DNA from 2 places in the Amycolatopsis sp. NPDC114478 genome. Region 1 is predicted to be linked to the other one. Evidence: riboswitches for the same ligand, from Rfam matches in the RefSeq annotation. Region 1 holds a riboswitch; the other holds the start of a gene.
What was found. A riboswitch is a leader RNA that binds a small molecule or an ion and turns the genes downstream of it on or off. The one in region 1 is predicted to bind glycine.

Region 1 (9,061 bases):
TCAGTCAATGGGTCAACAAAATACCTTTGTTCCGGTTGACCGCGCGGCCGTGACCGGGTAGGAAGAAGCCGCAAAGGATTCGCATCAAACCTTTGGGGCGGCTGATGGCACGCAGGCGAGGCATGCTCACGCTCGACGACCTCCGGGCGCGCGTGGACGCGGGCACGATCGACACCGTGCTCGTCGCGATCACGGACATGCAGGGCAGGCTCCAGGGCAAGCGCTGCTCGGCGGAGTACTTCCTGGACGAGGTCGTCGGCCACGCGACCGAGGCCTGCAACTACCTCCTGGCCGTGGACGTCGACATGAACACCGTCGACGGCTACGCGCTCTCGTCCTGGGACAGCGGCTACGGCGACTTCGTGCTGCGTCCCGATCTCGAGACCCTGCGCGAAATCCCGTGGCACGAAGGCACCGCGCTGGTCCTCGCCGACGTCGAGCGCGTCGAAGGCGGCCCCGTCCCGATGTCGCCGCGGCAGATCCTGCGCCGGCAGCTCGAGCGGCTCGCCGAGCGCGGGCTCGCCGCCTACGTCGGGACCGAGCTCGAGTTCATCGTCTTCGACGACACCTACGAAGCAGCCTGGGACAAGCGCTACCACGGCCTCAAGCCCGCCAACCAGTACAACGTCGACTACTCGATGCTCGGCACCGCGCGCCTCGAGCCGCTGCTGCGCCGCATCCGCAACGACATGGCCGGCGCCGGGCTCTACCCCGAGTCCGCCAAGGGCGAGTGCAACCCGGGTCAGCAGGAGATCGCCTTCCGCTACACCGATGCCCTGAGCACCTGCGACAACCACAGCGTCTACAAGAACGGTGCCAAGGAGATCGCCGCGCAGGAGGGCAAGAGCCTCACCTTCATGGCGAAGTACAACGAACGCGAAGGCAACTCCTGCCACATCCACATCAGCCTGCGCTCCACCGAAGGCCGCGCCGTCCTGGCCGGGGACCACGAGCACGGCTTCTCGACGCTGATGGAGCAGTTCCTCGCCGGCCAGCTCGCCGGGCTGCACGAGCTGACCTACTTCCTGGCGCCGAACGTCAACTCCTACAAGCGGTTCGTGCCCGGCAGCTTCGCGCCGACCGCGATCGCCTGGGGCACCGACAACCGGACGTGCGCGCTGCGCGTCGTCGGGCACGGCGAGTCGCTGCGCGTCGAAAACCGCGTGCCGGGCGGGGACGTCAACCCGTACCTCGCCGTCGCCGCGCTCATCGCCGCCGGCCTGCACGGCATCGAGAACGAGCTGGAGCTGGAAGAACCCTTCACCGGCAACGCCTACCACTCCGACCGCCGCACCGTGCCGACGACGCTGCCCGAGGCCGCCGCGGCCCTCGCGCAGAGCGCCCTGGCGCGCGAAGCCTTCGGCGACGACGTCGTCGACCACTACCTGAACGCGGCGAAGATCGAGATCGACGCCTACAACGCCGCCGTCACCGACTGGGAGCTGATCCGTGGCTTCGAGCGCCTCTAAACCGGTCATCGGCCTCACCAGCTACCTGGAACCCGCGAAGTTCCTGGTCTGGGAGACCGAAGCCGTGCTGCTGCACCGGGTCTACGTCGACTGCGTCGTCGCGGCCGGCGGCATCCCGGTGCTGCTCCCGCCGGTGTCCGACGCGTACGAGCGGCTCGTGTCCACAGTGGACGGCCTGGTGCTCACCGGCGGCGCCGACGTCGAACCGGAGCGCTACGGCCAGCAGCCGCACCCCGCGACCTACACCCGGCCGGAGCGGGACGCGTTCGAGTTCGGCCTGTTCGCGGCGGCGCGCGCGGCGGGGAAGCCCGTGCTCGGCGTGTGCCGCGGCCTGCAGGTGATGAGCGTCGCGCTCGGCGGAACGCTGGTCCAGCACCTGCCGGAGGCGACGGAGTCCACCGAGCACCAGCCCGCGCCGGCGACGTTCGGCCGGGGCACCGTCACGCTGGCCGAAGGCAGCCGCGCGGCGGCGATCCTGGGGTCCGAGACCAAGACGCTCTGCTACCACCACCAGGCCGTCGACCGGCTCGGCGCCGGCCTGGAACCGGTCGGCTGGGCCGCCGACGGCACCATCGAAGCCGCCGAAGTGCCCGGTGAGTTCACCCTGGGCGTCCAGTGGCACCCCGAGCAGGACAGCGACGACGTGCGGCTCTTCGCGGCCTTCGTCGACGCGACCGAGGAGAGGGCATGACCAGCACGTTCGACGTCCTGAACCCCGCCACCGAGCAGGTGGTGCGGACGGTTCCGCTGACCAGCGCCGCGGAGACCGACGCGGCGATCGCCCGCGCGCGGGCGGCGTTCCCGGCGTGGCGCGACGTCACCCCCGGCGACCGCGCGCGGCTGCTGCGCCGCTTCGCCGACGCCGTCGAGGCCGACATCGAGCACCTCGCGCGGCTGGAGGTCGAGAACTCCGGGCACACGATCGGCAACGCCCGCTGGGAGGCGGGCAACGTCCGGGACGTCCTCAACTACTACTCCGCGGCGCCGGAACGCCTGATCGGCAAGCAGATCCCGGTGCCGGGCGGCGTCAACGTCACGTTCCAGGAGCCCCTGGGCGTGGTCGGCGTGATCGTGCCGTGGAATTTCCCGATGCCGATCGCCGGCTGGGGCTTCGCGCCCGCGCTCGCGGCCGGCAACACCGTCGTCCTCAAGCCCGCCGAGCTGACGCCGCTGACCGCGGTCCGGCTGGCCGAGCTGGCGCGCGAGGCGGGCATCCCGGAGGACGTCTTCCAGGTGCTGCCGGGCAAAGGATCTGTTGTCGGCCAACGGTTCGTGGACCACCCGGACGTGCGCAAGGTCGTCTTCACCGGCTCCACTGAGGTCGGCAAGCAGATCATGGCCGGCTGCGCGGCGCAGGTGAAGCGCGTGACGCTGGAGCTGGGCGGCAAGAACGCGAACATCGTCTTCGCCGACTCCGACCTGGAGAAGGCCGCGGCGACCGCGCCCTACGGCGTCTTCGACAACGCGGGCCAGGACTGCTGCGCGCGGTCGCTGATCCTGGTGCAGGCGAGCGCGTACGACCGCTTCATGGAGCTCCTGGAGCCCGCGGTGCACGGCGTCGTCGTCGGCGACCCCGGCGACGAGAAGACCGAGATGGGGCCGCTGATCTCGGCTTCGCACCGGGAAAAGGTGGCGTCGTACGTGCCGGACGACGCGCCCGTCGCGTTCCGCGGCAGTGCTCCCACCGGCCCCGGCTACTGGTTCCCGCCGACCGTCCTCACCCCGCCCGACCTGCGGCACCCCGCCGTGGCGGAGGAGGTGTTCGGCCCGGTCGTCGCCGTCGTGCCGTTCGCGGAGGAGGCCGACGCGGTCCGGATGGCCAACGCGACCGAGTACGGCCTGTCCGGGTCGATCTGGACCCGCGACGCCGGCCGCGCGTTCCGCGTGGCCCGCGGCGTCGAAGCCGGCAACCTGTCGGTGAACTCGCACTCTTCGGTGCGCTACTGGACGCCGTTCGGCGGCTTCAAGCAGTCCGGCCTCGGCCGCGAGCTGGGCCCCGACGCCGCGGCGGCGTTCACCGAAACCAAGAACGTCTTTCTCAGCACGGAGGAGTAATGGTCCAGCGTTTCGAAGGCCGCGTCGCGGTGATCACCGGCGGCGCGAGCGGCATCGGGCTCGCCTCGGCCCGCCGCCTGGCGAGCGAAGGCGCGAAGGTCGTCATCGGCGACCTGACGCCGGATTCGGGCAAAGCCGCGGCCGACGAGATCGGCGGCGCGTTCATCCAGACCGACGTGACCGACGCCGAGCAGGTCGAGAACCTGTTCCACAGCACGGTCGAGCAGTTCGGCTCGGTCGACGTCGCGTTCAACAACGCGGGCATTTCGCCGCCCGAGGACGACTCCATCCTGACCACCGGCATCGAGGCGTGGGAGCGGGTGCAGCGGGTCAACCTGACGTCGGTGTACCACTGCTGCAAGGCCGTGCTGCCGCACATGCAGCGCCAGGGGCGCGGGTCGATCATCAACACGGCGTCGTTCGTGGCGGTGATGGGCGCGGCGACGTCGCAGATCTCGTACACGGCGTCCAAGGGCGGCGTGCTGGCGATGAGCCGCGAGCTGGGCGTGCAGTTCGCGCGGGAGAACATCCGCGTCAACGCGCTGTGCCCGGGGCCGGTGAACACGCCGCTGCTGAAGGAGCTGTTCGCGAAGGACCCGGAACGCGCGGCGCGGCGGCTGGTGCACGTGCCGGTCGGCCGGTTCGCCGAGCCGGAGGAGATCGCGGCGGCGGTGGCGTTCCTGGCCAGCGACGACGCCAGCTTCATCACGGCGTCCCAGTTCCTGGTCGACGGCGGCATCTCCGGCGCGTACGTCACCCCGATCTAACGGCGCGTCGGTTTCTTGACGCCGTAGACCTCCCGGAGGTAGGTCCAGGCGGCGTTGAGCTTCTTGCGCTCTTCCGACACGAGCTTTTCCCGGCGCCGCAGCACGCGGACGGCGATTTCGGAGGCGAGGAAGGCACCGGCGGCGAAGGTGAGCACGCCGACGATGAGCGTGAGGGCGATGATGGTGGTGGTCATGCTCACAGCGTCGGGCGCGGGTGGGCGATTCGTCCCTGCGCAAAGCTAGCGGGTTTCGTTAGCTTTGTGAGGTGACGCACTGGCGCGCCGACGAGTGGGCGGAAGCGGTCCGGACGGGGATCCGCTCGCGGGGCCTCTCCCTGGACGAGGCCGCGCGACGCGTCGGCGTCCCCACCTCCACCCTGCGCAGCTGGATCGAGCACCGGCACGCGCCCAAGGTCACCGTCTTCGACCACTGGGCCCAGCTCGCCGAGGTCACCGGGCTGACCGAAGCCGAGCTGCTGCGTGTCGCCGGCGTGCTGCCCGACTCCCTCGCCAGCCCGGTGCACGTCGCCCAGGCCGCGAAGGCGCTGCGCGAGGGCATCGACCAGGCCGGGCAGTTCCTCCGGCAGGCCACCGCGCTCGTCTACTCCTCGCCCGGCACCCAGGTCGCCAACGCCATCGCCGCGTCACCGATCGACTGGGAGATGCGGATCCGCTCGGCCACGCGCGGTGACGAAGTCCGCGTCACCTACCACCACTACGTCGGGATCGTGGCGCCGCGGGACTTCCCGCACGACGACGCCGAGGTGCGCCGGATCATCGAGCACGACATCCTCGGCGAGCTGTGGCGGCCGCTCGGGCTCTACTGGCGGGTCGCCGAGGTGCACGACTGGCACGAGCCGCCGCGGCTGGTCATCCAGGTGCCCGAACAGGAGGCGACGCGCCCGCCCGCGCCGTCACCCGTGGTCGCCGCGCCGCCCGTCGTGGTGCTGTCGCCGATCTGGGGGTACGGCGAGCTGCTGGCGTCGCTGGTCGCCGACGGGCTCGGGTTCGGCAACGTCGACTTCCGCTACTTCGGCCTCCCGGACGCGATGGCCGACCGCGTCCGGATCACCGCCCGCGAGCTGGCAGAACCCGCGCCGCGGCTGGTGCACTCGGTGCCGCCGATCATGCTGCTGCACGGGCTGGCCGTGCCGGACCTGACCGGGCGGCTCCCGGTCGTCGTCCGCTACGGCCCCCGCATGCGCGAGCGGGCAGCGCGGATCTACCGCGAGCCGCTGCTCGAAGCGGGCTTCGACGACCCGCTGGCCGGCGCGCGGGCGATCGAGGAAGCGATCTCGGCCCCGCCCGGCTGCGCGTACTTCGAAGTCACGCTCGCCGACGAGGACGTCTTCGACGGCGACCGCCCCTCGCTGGACCGGCTCAACGACTCGGTGGCCTGGTTCGCCGAGCAGATCGTCGAGCAGGTGCTGCTGGGCGCCGGGCACCCGCCGGTGCCGGTGGGCGGGCCGCTGAAACGCCTGGTCCTGCCCTCGGGCCGGGTCCGGCGGCCCCCGGCGCTGGCCGGGGGCGTCGTGCGGCGGGTCGCGGATCGAGCCGCGCTCGAAGGGTGATGTGGCGTTGCCCGGGTGAAGTAGACGGACCTCGAACCCGGCAGGTACCGTGACCGTCACAACTGCAGATCGGGCCGTAGAGCCGAGGCGGGAGAGCCCCCACGAAACCGGTGGGGCACCGAAGGAGCAAACTCCCCAGAATCTCTCAGGTACCTGTTACCGCTTCGCGCGAGGCCACTCTGGAAAGCAGGCGCACCCGCGCCTCACCCAAGGTGAAAGCCGTGTCTCACACGGTGAAACTCTCAGGTGCCATGACAGAGGGGGAGTTCCCAGCGCACCCGTGTGCCCGGCCCGAGGAGCTCCCCATCACTTCAACGCAGTTCGACGCCCGCCACATCGGCCCGTCCGAGGCCGAACGCGCGAAGATGCTGGCCGAATGCGGCTACGGCAGCCTGGACGCCCTCGTCGGCGCCGCCGTCCCGAGCGCCATCCGCGCCACGCGTGAGCTGGTCCTCCCGCCCGCCGCGTCCGAAGAGGACGCCACCGCGGAGCTGCGCGCCCTCGCCGCGCGCAACCGGCCGATGACGCAGATGATCGGCCTCGGCTACTCCGACACCGTCACCCCCGGCGTGATCCGCCGCAACGTCCTCGAGAACCCGGCCTGGTACACCGCGTACACGCCCTACCAGCCGGAAATCTCCCAGGGCCGCCTCGAAGCGCTCCTCAACTTCCAGACGATGGTCGCCGATCTGACCGGCCTGGCCACCGCGAACGCGTCCCTGCTGGACGAGTCGACCGCCGTCGCCGAAGCCGTCACGCTCATGCGCCGCGCGTCCAAGTCGAAGTCCAACAAGGTCGTCCTCGACGCCGAGTGCCTGCCGCAGACCATCGCCGTCGTGCGCACCCGCGTCGAGGCCCTGGGCATCGAGGTCGAGGTCCGCGACCTGCTCACCGGCCTGCCCGAGGAGTTCTTCGGCGTCGTCGTCCAGTACCCCGGCGCGTCCGGTGTGCTGCGCGGCCGCGGCTTCTACCACGCGATTTCCGAGTCGGCGAAGGCCGCGGGCGCGCTGTTCACCGTCGCCGCGGACCTCCTCGCGCTGACGCTGATCACCTCGCCCGGCGAGTTCGGCGCCGACGTCGCCGCCGGGTCGACGCAGCGCTTCGGCGTCCCGCTCGGCTACGGCGGCCCGCACGCCGGGTACATGTCCGTGCGCTCCGGGCTCGAGCGCTCGCTGCCCGGGCGGCTGGTCGGCGTCTCGGTCGACGCCGACGGCAACTCCGCCTACCGCCTCGCGCTGCAGACGCGTGAGCAGCACATCCGCCGCGAAAAGGCTACTTCGAACATCTGCACCGCGCAGGTCCTGCCCGCCGTGCTCGCCGCGATGTACGCGGTCTACCACGGTCCGGACGGCCTGAAGAAGATCGCCCAGCGCGTCCACGGCCTCGCCGCGGGCTTCGCCGGCGTCCTGCGCACGGGCGGTGTCGAGGTCGTGCACGAGTCGTTCTTCGACACGGTCGTCGCGCGCGTCCCGGGCCGGGCCGCCGAGGTCCACGCGGCCGCCCGCGAAGCCGGGATCAACCTCGGTCACGTCGACGCCGACCACGTCCGCGTCGCCTTCGACGAGGTCAGCACCCCGGCGATCACCGCGAAGGTCCTGCGCGCGTTCGGCATCGAGGCGGACGTCGAAGACGGCGTCGCGCTGCCCAATGGCCTCGCCCGCGAGAGCGGCTTCATGGGCCACGAGGTCTTCGGCACCCACCGCTCCGAGACGGCGATGCTGCGCTACCTGCGCCGGCTGTCCGACCTGGACTACGCGCTCGACCGCGGCATGATCCCGCTCGGCTCCTGCACGATGAAGCTCAACGCCACCACCGAGATGGAGCCGATCAGCTGGCGCGAGTTCGCCGGCATCCACCCGTTCGCCCCGGCCGAAGACGCTGAGGGCTACCACGTCCTCGTCGCCCAGCTGGCCGAGTGGCTGGCCGAGGTCACCGGCTACGACAAGGTGTCGCTGCAGCCGAACGCGGGCAGCCAGGGCGAGCTGGCCGGGCTCCTCGCGATCCGCGCCTACCACCGCGCGAACGGCGACGAAGGCCGGGACGTCTGCTTGATCCCGTCATCCGCACACGGCACGAACGCCGCGTCCGCGGTGCTCGCCGGGATGCGCGTGGTCGTCGTGAAGTGCACCGACGAGGGCAACGTCGACCTCGCCGACCTGCGGTCCAAGGTGGACACCCACCGCGACACCCTGGCGGCGATCATGGTGACGTACCCGTCCACGCACGGCGTGTACGAGCACGACATCGACGAGCTGGCCAAGATCGTCCACGACGGCGGCGGCCAGGTGTACGTCGACGGCGCGAACCTCAACGCCCTGCTGGGCCTGGCCAAGCCGGGCGAGTTCGGCGGCGACGTCTCGCACCTGAACCTCCACAAGACCTTCTGCATCCCGCACGGCGGTGGCGGTCCCGGTGTCGGCCCGGTCGCGGTGCGCGCGCACCTCGCGCCGTTCCTGCCCAACCACCCGCTGCTGGCGCAGGCCGGTCCGGAGACCGGTGTCGGCCCGATCAGCGGCGCGCCGTACGGCTCAGCGTCGATCCTGCCGATCTCCTGGGCCTACGTCCGGATGATGGGCGCGCCCGGCCTGACCGCGGCCACCAAGGTCGCCGTGCTGGCCGCGAACTACGTCGCCTCGCGGCTGGCCCCGCACTACCCGGTGCTCTACACGGGCCAGGACGGCCTGGTCGCGCACGAGTGCATCCTCGACCTGCGCCAGATCACCAAGGAGACCGGCGTGACGGTCGACGACGTCGCGAAGCGGCTCATCGACTACGGCTTCCACGCGCCGACGATGTCGTTCCCGGTCGCGGGCACGCTGATGGTCGAGCCGACCGAGTCCGAGGACCTGGGCGAGATTGACCGGTTCTGCGACGCGATGATCGCCATCCGCGCCGAGATCGACGAGGTGGCGAACGGCAAGTGGACGGCCGAGGAGTCGCCGCTGCGCGGGGCCCCGCACACCGCGGAGACGCTGGTCGGGGAGTGGGACAAGCCCTACGACCGCGAGCTGGCCGTGTACCCGGCCGGGGTGTCGCGCAAGAACAAGTACTGGCCGCCGGTCCGCCGCATCGACGGCGCCCGCGGCGACCGTAACCTCGTGTGCTCCTGCCCGCCCCTCAACGCTTACGAAGGCTGAGCCCAAAGTGTCTCGCGAAACCTCCTTGCACGGAGTCCACAAGGGACTCGGTGCGCTGTTCAC
Region 2 (9,061 bases), on a different contig from region 1:
GGCGAGCGACGTAGTTGGCGTTTGCCACCGCCACGAGCGTCGCGCGGCGCAGGCCCTCCGCACCCATCATCCGGACGTACGCCCACGAGATCGGCAGGATCGACGCGCTCCCCCACGGCGCCGCGCTCACCGGCCCGACCCCGGTCACCGGGCCGGCCGCCGGCTGCAGCGGGTGGTTCGGCAGGAACGGCGCCAGGTGCGCGCGGACCCCGATCGGCCCGACGCCGGGTCCGCCGCCGCCGTGCGGGATGCAGAACGTCTTGTGCAGGTTGAGGTGCGAGACGTCGGCGCCGAAGCGGCCGTACTGGGCCACGCCGATCAGCGCGTTGAGGTTGGCACCGTCGACGTACACCTGCCCGCCCGCGTCGTGCACCAGCGCGCACACCTCGCCGACGGTGTCCTCGTAGACCCCGTGCGTCGACGGGTAGGTGATCATGATCGCGGCCAGGTCCGCGCGGTGGTCGTCCACAGTGGACCGCAGGTGGCCGAGGTCGATGTTGCCGTCGTCGTCGCAGCGGACGACGACCACGCGCATGCCGGCCATCACCGCGCTCGCCGCGTTCGTGCCGTGCGCGCTCGCCGGGATCAGGCAGACGTCCCGCTCGCCCTCACCGCGCGACCGGTGGTAGGCGCGGATGGCCAGCAGCCCGGCGAACTCGCCTTGGCTGCCCGCGTTGGGCTGCAGGGAGACCGTGTCGTAGCCGGTGATCCGCGCGAGCCACGCGCCCAGGTCGGCGACCACCTCCAGGAGACCGGCGGCGTCCTCGGCGGGGGCGAACGGGTGCAGCCCGGCGAACTCCGGCCAGGTGATGGGTTCCATCTCCGCGGTGGCGTTGAGCTTCATGGTGCACGAGCCGAGCGGGATCATGCTCCGGTCGAGCGCGACGTCCTTGTCGGCCAGCTGCCGCAGGTAGCGCAGCAGCGCGGTTTCCGAACGGTGGGCGTGGAACACCGGGTGGGTGAGGAAGTCGCTCGTGCGCCGCAGCGGCGCCGGGAGCGCGTCCGCGGTGTCCGCGTCGAGACCGTCCACATCGGACACCGAGACGCCGAACGCCTTCCACACGCGGGAAAGCCGGTCCCGGGTCGTCGTCTCGTCGCAGGCGACGCCGACGTGGTCGTCGTCGACCCACCGGAGGTTGACGCCGAGGTCGCGGGCCGCCTCGACGACCGCGTCCGCGCGCCCGGGCACCGCCGCGGTCACGGTGTCGAAGAATTCGCCGTGCACGACGTCGACGCCGCCCTCGGCCAGGCCGGCGGCGAGCACGGTGGCCATCCGGTGGGCGCGCAGCGCGATCCCGCGCAGCCCGTCGGGCCCGTGGTACACGGCGTACATCGACGCCATCACCGCGAGCAGGACCTGGGCGGTGCAGATGTTCGACGTCGCCTTCTCGCGGCGGATGTGCTGTTCCCGGGTCTGCAGGGCGAGCCGGTACGCGGGTGCGCCGTCGGCGTCCTTCGAGACGCCGACCAGCCGGCCCGGCAGCTGCCGCTCGAGGCCCTTGCGGACGGCGAGGTAGGCGGCGTGCGGGCCGCCGAAGCCGAGCGGGACGCCGAAGCGCTGGGTCGACCCGACGGCGACGTCGGCGCCGAGTTCGCCGGGCGGCCGGAGCAGGGTCAGGGCGAGCGGGTCGGCGGCGACGATCACGGCGGCACCGTGCTTCTTCGCGTCGGCGATCGTCAGGTCCAGCTCGCGCACCGCGCCGGACGCGCCGGGGTACGCCAGCAGGATGCCGAAGAAGTCGCCGCCGAGCCCGAGGCCGGTCAGCCCCTGCGAAAGATCTTCGACAACCAGGTCGATGCCGAGCGGCTCGGCGCGGGTCCGGAGCACGGCGAGGGTCTGCGGGAGGGTGTCCTGGTCGACGACGAACCGGTTCGAGGACGCTTTGCCCGCTCGGCGCACGAGCGTCATGGCCTCGGCGGCCGCGGTGGCTTCGTCGAGCATCGAGGCGTTGGCGACCGGCAGGCCGGTCAGGTCCGAGACCATGGTCTGGAAGTTGAGCAGCGCTTCGAGCCGGCCTTGGGAGATTTCCGGCTGGTAGGGCGTGTAGGCGGTGTACCAGGCGGGGTTCTCGAGCACGTTCCGCCGGATGACGGGCGGGGTGACGGTGTCGTGGTAGCCGAGGCCGATCATCTGCGCCATGGACCGGTTGCGGCCGGCGAGCGCGCGGAGCTCGGCGAGCGCCTGGCCTTCGGTGGCGGCGGGCGGCAGTTCGAGCGGCTGCGCGGACCGCCGGAGCGACTCGGGAACGGCACGCTCGGAGAGCTCGTCGAGAGAAGCGACGCCGATGACGTCGAGGATCCGGCGGAGTTCGGCGGGGCCGGGCCCGATGTGCCGGTCGGCGAAGGGAACACCCTGCTCGAGAGAGGCGAGCGAAAAGTCCACGAGGGCCTCCTCCGAACGGCGGTATCTGCCAACCCGACTCTAGAACGGAAGGTGACCACGACGGGGGTCCGGGGGCGGAGCCCCCGGGCGGGGTGTGGGGGTTGCACCCCCACAAAACACCAGGAAGGCGAGGGGCGAGCCTGCGAGCCCCGTGCCGTACCCTCCCCACTCTGTCCGTACCCCGAGGGGCGCCTGAGAGTTTCGCCCGAGGTTGAGCCGGGCTTGCACCGTCGGCGGGGCCATCAGGTTGTGTCCTGACGACCCGCTTTCCAGAGGCGTCTCGTCCGCGCGGTCCAGGGTGCCTGAGAGGTTCCGGGGAGGACTTGCTCCTTCGGCGCCGAGCTCAATATGAGGCTCGGACTCTCCCGCGCGGATTCGTCGACCGCACGGAGAACCTTACTCCGTCCGCCGCAGCGGTGATCACCCGGTCCGGCGGGCGTTGCGGCGCTGGGTCAGCTCGTCCGGCTGGTGGGTCTCGACGACACCGCCGTCGGCGCGTTCGGCCGGGAACTCGTGGATGGTGCCGCTGATTTCCTGCATGGCGCCGCTGACCGCGATGCCGAAGACGCCTTGGCCGCCCTGGAGCAGATCGACGATCTCCTCCGGCGAGGTGCACTCGTAGACGGTGGTGCCGTCGGAGAACAGCGTCACGCGCGCGAGGTCGCGGACCCCGCGGACGCGCAGGTGGTCGACGGCGACGCGGATGTTCTGCAGGGAGACCCCGGTGTCCAGCAGCCGCTTGACGACCTTGAGGACCAGGATGTCCTTGAACGAGTACAGCCGCTGCGAGCCGGAGCCGTGGGCGGTGCGGATGCTGGGTGCGACCAGCTTCGTCCGGGCCCAGTAGTCGAGCTGGCGGTAGGTGATCCCGGCGATCTGGCACGCGGCCGGGCCGCGGTAGCCCACCAGCTCGTCCGGCAGCGAGTCGTCGGGGAACAGTTCACCCTGCTCGCCAGCCGCGACCTCAACAGGCTGCTTCTCGGAACCAGCCTCGACCACGCAAGCCTCCCCTCGCCCGACCAGGCGGCCGGCGAATGACAGCCGGACGGTCCCAGGAGCGGGACCCGCCGGAGATCAACCGCCACGGTCCGGCCCCAGACCGTGAATCACACCGTGGCGATTTACCTCCTCCGACGGTAAGCGCCCGGACAGTGCCGGTCAACGCGACGCGCGGCAAGCCTCAACGGTCGGCTGAGCCTTTGCACCGTTCGCCGTACCCCGGGAGCCGTGGTTCAAACCTCTTGCGCCGTTTTACTCAGCCGAGTAAATTTTATTCATGCGAGTAAACACCGACCTCATGGCGGAACTGGGGCTCAGCGGCACCGAGGCGGCCCGCCGCGCCCAGATCATCGGGGCGACCATCGGCGTCCTCGCCGACCTCGGGCACCGCAAGACGACGTTCGCCAAGATCAAGGAGCGCGCCGGGCTCAGCAGCACCCGGCTGATCTCCTACCACTTCACGAACAAGGCCGGCCTGATGCAGGCCGTGCTGAGCGCGGTGGTCGAGACGAAGAACGAGTTCCTGAAGGAGCGCACCGGCGGCGGGCTGGACCCGGCCGACCGGGCCGGCTACCTGCGGGCCCACATCGAGACGTCGATCGCGTTCCTGCGCGCGTACCCGGAGTGCGTCCGCGTGCTGGCCGAGCTGTCGGCCAACGCGGACGACGCCGACGGCTGGTCGATGACGAAGGTGCTGGTCGACGACATGCGCGTGCACGGCCTCGCCCGGCAGCTGAAGCAGGGGCAGGCCGAGGGAGTGTTCGGGCAGTTCACGCCCGAGGTGATGGCGATGTCCGTCGCGCAGGCGATCGACGGGGTGGCCGCGGCGTACGCGGCCGACCCGGCGCTCGACCTGGAGGACTACGGCCGCGAGGTGGCGGACACCTTCGTCAAAGCGACGGCGCCGTGAGCGCCCGGTCGAGGCGGTCTTCGATGCGGGCCTTGGGGAACGCGCCGACGATCGTCTCGACCGGCTCGCCGCCGCGGAAGAGGATCATCGTCGGCAGGGACATGACCTGATAGGAGCGGGTGGTCTCGGGGTTCTCGTCGGCGTTGATCTTGCGGACGGCGAGGCTCCCGGCCCGCTCGGCGGCCAGCTGCTCGAGCACCGGGCCGACCATCCGGCAGGGGCCGCACCAGGTGGCCCAGAACTCGACCAGCACCGGGACGTCGCTGCCGACGACCTCCGCGAACGTGGCGTCGGTGACTTCACCGACTGTGGTGTTTTCGGACATGACGGGCTCCTTCACGAGCGCGGGGACGTGGGCACGACACACGGATCGGGCGCTTGCCGGGCGAGCGCGCCGGCGAGCTTCGCCGCCAGTTCGCCGCGGATGCCGCCGAGGCGCGCGAGAAGCGCGTCGGCTTCTTCGAGCTTGCGGCGGTAGACCTCGATGGAACTCAGGCAGGAGTCGCCGGTTTCGTGGCCGCTGCGCAGGCACTCGACGAACGGGCGGGTCTCCTCGAGGGTCAGGCCGACCGTCTGCAGGGTCTGGATCTCCTTGACCAGCTGCAGGTCTTCCTCGTCGTACTCGCGGTAGCCGTTCGCCGCGCGACGGGCCGCCAGGAGACCCTGGGCCTCGTAAAACCGCAGCGCACGGGTGGTGACACCCGTGCGCTGCGCAAGCTCTCCGATCCGCATGCCCCCGACGCTAGACGTTGACGTCCGCGTCAAGGCAAGTTCTCACGTGTCCGCACCCCGGAAGTCTTCGGGCGAAACGGAGTCGAGGAACTCGCGGAACTTCTCGACCTCGTCCTCCTGCTCGTCCGGGATGATCAGGCCCGCCTCTTCCAGCACCGCGTCCACGGCGTGGATGGGGACGCCGATCCGCAGGGCCAGCGCGACCGAGTCGCTCGGCCGGGCGGACACCCGGATGTCGCCGTCGAAGACCAGTTCCGCAAAGAACGTGCCTTCCTTGAGGTCGGTGATGACGACCTGCTCCAGCTCCCGGCCGAGCGCCCCGATGACCTCTTTCAGCAGGTCATGCGTGAGCGGACGAGCCGGCCGGACTCCCTGTTGCTCCAAGGCGATGGCGGTCGCTTCGACCGAGCCGATCCAGATCGGCAGGTACCGTTCACCCTCGGTCTCCCGCAGCAACAAGATCGGCTGATTCGCGGGCAGCTCGACCCGCACACCGACGACGCGCATCTCGCTCATCGGGCTTCGCCTCCCTCTCGTGCACGCGGGCGCAGGCGCTGGTTCGGCCGGGCGCCGTCACTGCCGACGCTACCCGTCATCCCCGCACTGTGCTCGCTGTCGAGACTATCTCGGTTCGCCTGCCGCAAACCCTTGCCCTCACGGTACGGCATGCGGCACCGAACATTCAGTCATTGACATGGGACCGCAAAGAGGATCTCACCGCCCCGTTACGGATCAACACCCCGTGACGCCGCGGATTCCCGCCTTGACGAGGAGCGTGTGGAGGGTCACGGACAGTGCCGCGACCTCCCGGACCACCTCGTCGGCCCTGGACTTCGCTTCCGGGTCACGGTGCCGATACACCGGGGTCACGATCTGCTCCAGCAACCCGACCTCGCGGTCGGCCGCGGCGCGGAAGGCACGCAGGTGTCTCGGCTCGATACCGAATTCGGTCATCGCCTTCACCGTCCGCGCGACCAGGACCGCGTCCGGGTCGAAGAACCCGGCGGTGCCCGGCCGGACCAAGCCGTACTGCTGCAGCTCGGTCAGCGTGGCGGCGTCGATGCCGGACTGCTCCAGGAGCTCCTCCTGGGTCAGGCGCAGCTCCTTGCCGGTGGCGAAGTCCTCCGCCACGGGCAGGCCGACGTTCTCCGCCGGGGCGTCGATCGGCACCAGCCGGCGCGGCGGGCGGGGCAGGGCCGCGGTGGGCTCGGCTCCCGAGTCCGCCGCGTCCAGCTGCTCCTTGATGACCTTCAACGGGAGGTAGTGGTCCCGCTGGGCGGCCAGGACGAACCGCAGGCGCTCCACGTCCGCCGCGGCGAACTGCCGGTAGCCCGAAGGCGTCCGGCCCGGGGTGACCAGGCCTTCCGCTTCGAGGAACCGGATCTTGGAGATGGTGACATCGGGGAAGTCCCCGCGCAGCTGCGCGAGGACCGCCCCGATGCTCAACCCGTGGTTCTGTGGCCGCCCGGCCGCCGTCACTGCGCCCCCTGGCCCCCGTGACCCGGGCCGGTCAGGAAGACCAGGCGGAACTTGCCGATCTGCACCTCGTCGCCGCCCGCGAGGACGGCCTGGTCGACCGGCTCGCGGTTGACGTAGGTGCCGTTGAGGCTGCCGACGTCGATGACGACGAACTCGCCGCCCTCACGCCGGAATTCGGCGTGCCGGCGGGAGACCGTGACGTCGTCCAGGAAGATGTCGCTGTCCGGGTGCCGTCCGGCGCTGGTGGTGTCGCGGTCGAGCAGGAAGCGCGAACCCGCGTTGGGCCCGCGCTTCACGACCAGCAGGGCGGAACCCGGCGGCAGGGCGTCGACGCCCTGGACCGGTGCTTCCGCGGCCGGGGCGGACTCGTGGCCTTCGGCTTCGGCCAGGAAGTCGGCCCGGAAGACAGAGGTCCGCTCCGGAGACTGCTCCGGGGGAACGCCGCCGGGCCCGTCGTTCGTGCTCACCTGAGCTCTCCTCCACACATGCTGTGTTGCCTAGTACTCAAGAACGTGTAGCTGCCAACGTACCGTGCCTGATCGATTCTCCGAGCCCCGGCTCCCCGAACCGGCGCAGTGCTGGTCCGACCGGGTGGGAGCGGGCTTCAGCCCTTGGTCAGGGCGTCGTACGCCTCGGCTTCGAGCAGGGCTTCCAGGCCCGCCGGGTCGTCGAGCCGGATCTCGATCAGCCAGCCCTCGCCGTAGGGGTCGCTGTTGATCAGCTCGGGCGAGTCGGCGACGGCGTCGTTCACGGCCACGACCTCGCCGTCGACCGGCGCGAACAGCTCGGAAACGCTCTTGGTCGACTCGACCTCGCCGAAGACGTCGCCCGCGCTCACCTGGCGGCCGACCTCGGGCAGGTCGACGAAGACAACGTCGCCGAGCTGGTCCTGCGCGTACTCGGTGATGCCGATGCGGACGAGGGTGTCCTCGCCGCGGGTGGCGACCCACTCGTGTTCCTCGGTGTAGCGAAGCTCTTCAGGAGCGGACACCGCCGGTCCCCTTTCATGCCCTCACTGGCGAAACGTGCTGCGCGAAGTCTTACACCCACACGGCGCAGCCGCCCGGCACGGGCCGGGAAAAAGGTCGCGCTCAGTCGCGGGATCGGCCGGCGGGGACGGGCGGCGCGCCGGGGAGGTCGCCGCGTGGCGGGCCGGCACCGGGCCGCCGGCGGCGGGCTCGAGCGATCGAGGCACGGGCCCACCCGGCCACCCGGCAACCGACCAAAGCCGGCGGAACGAGCCGCCGCGCCCGGGAAGCCCGTCCACAGCAGGCCGGAACCAGACCGCCCGGCAGCGGCGCGGGCGGGCCGTGGCGCGGGGACGAGCCGGCTCGCGCGGTAAGCGGTGGCGTTCAGCCCTCCGGCGACGCGGCGCCGCGCAGGGCGTTGCGCGCCTGGACCACGTAAAGGACACCGGACCACACGTAGAGGACCGCACCCCAGATGGTGAACGCGTAGCCGATCGGCCGCGCCACCGCCGCGATGTCCGAGCCACCCTGGGCGAGCAGCAGGAACGGGAACGCGTACATCAGCACGAACGTCGCGCCCTTGCCGATGTAGGTCACCTCCGGCGGGGCGAAACCGCGGCGGCGCAGCACCACCACGCACACCCCCAGCACCGCTTCACGCAGCACCAGCGGCACCACGACCCACCAGGGGATGATGCCGCGGACCAGGAACGCGATCAGCGTCGCGAGGATGTAGAGCCGGTCGGCCGCCGGGTCGAGGAGCTGGCCCAGCCGGGACATCTGGTTGAGCCAGCGGGCCAGCTTGCCGTCGAGCCAGTCGGTCAGCGCGCTGAACACCAGCAGCGCGAGCGCCCAGCCGTCCTCCTCCGGCCCCAGCAGCAGCCACAGGAACACCGGGACGCCGGCTAGCCGCAGCAGCGACAGCATGTTGGGGACGTTGAACGCCTGCTTCAGCAGGGACGGCTCGGCGGCGCCCGCCTGAGCGGCGGGTTCGGGTGCGGCGGTGCTCACCCGGCCAGCGTAGTCAGCACGCGCGGCGGTGGCTCCAGCCGCGCCGCTGCAGTTCGGCGCTGCTCAGCGCCTCGGGGCGGCCCCGGTAGTCGGTGCCCATCCAGCGGGCGCGGCCGGGGCGCGCCTCCAGGACGTACGGGCGGCCGCAGCACCAGACGACGCTGCTGGGGACGGTCGGCGGGCCGGACGGGCCGGTGGTCTCGTCGGTGCTGGGTTCGGGGCTGGTCACAGCGTCGGCGTTCATCGCTCTCACGGGCTCGGGACGGGCGTCGGGGACGGGAAGCTCTTCGGCCTCCACCAAGATCTTCGGCGCGCGGAGCCGGATTGTTAACCGACGCGGCCGGAATTAGACCGATCGATTCTTGATGGCAGCGTGAGGTTTCGGAGCGTGAACGGAATGTTAACCGTCCATTGTGGACATTCTTCCGGCGGCCACCGGACCGCGCCGCCACCCGGCTGGAGTAATCTGCCGCACACCTGTGGGCGAGTCGGCCCACGGTGCCCCGGCCCGGTGGGCCAGAATGACCGGGCCAGCCTGACCGGGGAGGAACGATCGCGGTGCCCCACCCGACCACCACG

Region 2: linked by a shared signal. The riboswitch ahead of gcvP (aminomethyl-transferring glycine dehydrogenase) and the one ahead of gcvP (aminomethyl-transferring glycine dehydrogenase) in region 1 are both predicted to bind glycine.

What each region holds. Positions count from the first base shown of each region.
Region 1 covers NZ_JBVKDO010000006.1:342,904-351,964, reverse strand. The annotation lists gene ACZ7OH_RS20215 (glutamine synthetase family protein) at 123-1,469, shown strand; gene ACZ7OH_RS20210 (gamma-glutamyl-gamma-aminobutyrate hydrolase family protein) at 1,450-2,160, shown strand; gene ACZ7OH_RS20205 (aldehyde dehydrogenase family protein) at 2,157-3,524, shown strand; gene ACZ7OH_RS20200 (3-oxoacyl-ACP reductase) at 3,524-4,291, shown strand; gene ACZ7OH_RS20195 (hypothetical protein) at 4,288-4,485, opposite strand; gene ACZ7OH_RS20190 (helix-turn-helix domain-containing protein) at 4,557-5,861, shown strand; glycine riboswitch at 5,940-6,033, shown strand; gene gcvP (aminomethyl-transferring glycine dehydrogenase) at 6,113-8,998, shown strand; gene gcvT (glycine cleavage system aminomethyltransferase GcvT) at 9,006-9,061, shown strand, end outside.
Region 2 covers NZ_JBVKDO010000002.1:369,534-378,594, reverse strand. The annotation lists gene gcvP (aminomethyl-transferring glycine dehydrogenase) at 1-2,383, opposite strand, end outside; glycine riboswitch at 2,663-2,761, opposite strand; gene ACZ7OH_RS06390 (MerR family transcriptional regulator) at 2,804-3,382, opposite strand; gene ACZ7OH_RS06385 (TetR/AcrR family transcriptional regulator) at 3,660-4,292, shown strand; gene trxA (thioredoxin) at 4,273-4,617, opposite strand; gene ACZ7OH_RS06375 (MerR family transcriptional regulator) at 4,629-5,024, opposite strand; gene ACZ7OH_RS06370 (bifunctional nuclease family protein) at 5,067-5,540, opposite strand; gene ftsR (transcriptional regulator FtsR) at 5,757-6,503, opposite strand; gene garA (glycogen accumulation regulator GarA) at 6,500-6,970, opposite strand; gene gcvH (glycine cleavage system protein GcvH) at 7,108-7,494, opposite strand; gene ACZ7OH_RS06350 (cardiolipin synthase ClsA) at 7,856-8,482, opposite strand; gene ACZ7OH_RS06345 (hypothetical protein) at 8,496-8,726, opposite strand; gene ACZ7OH_RS06340 (hypothetical protein) at 9,041-9,061, shown strand, end outside.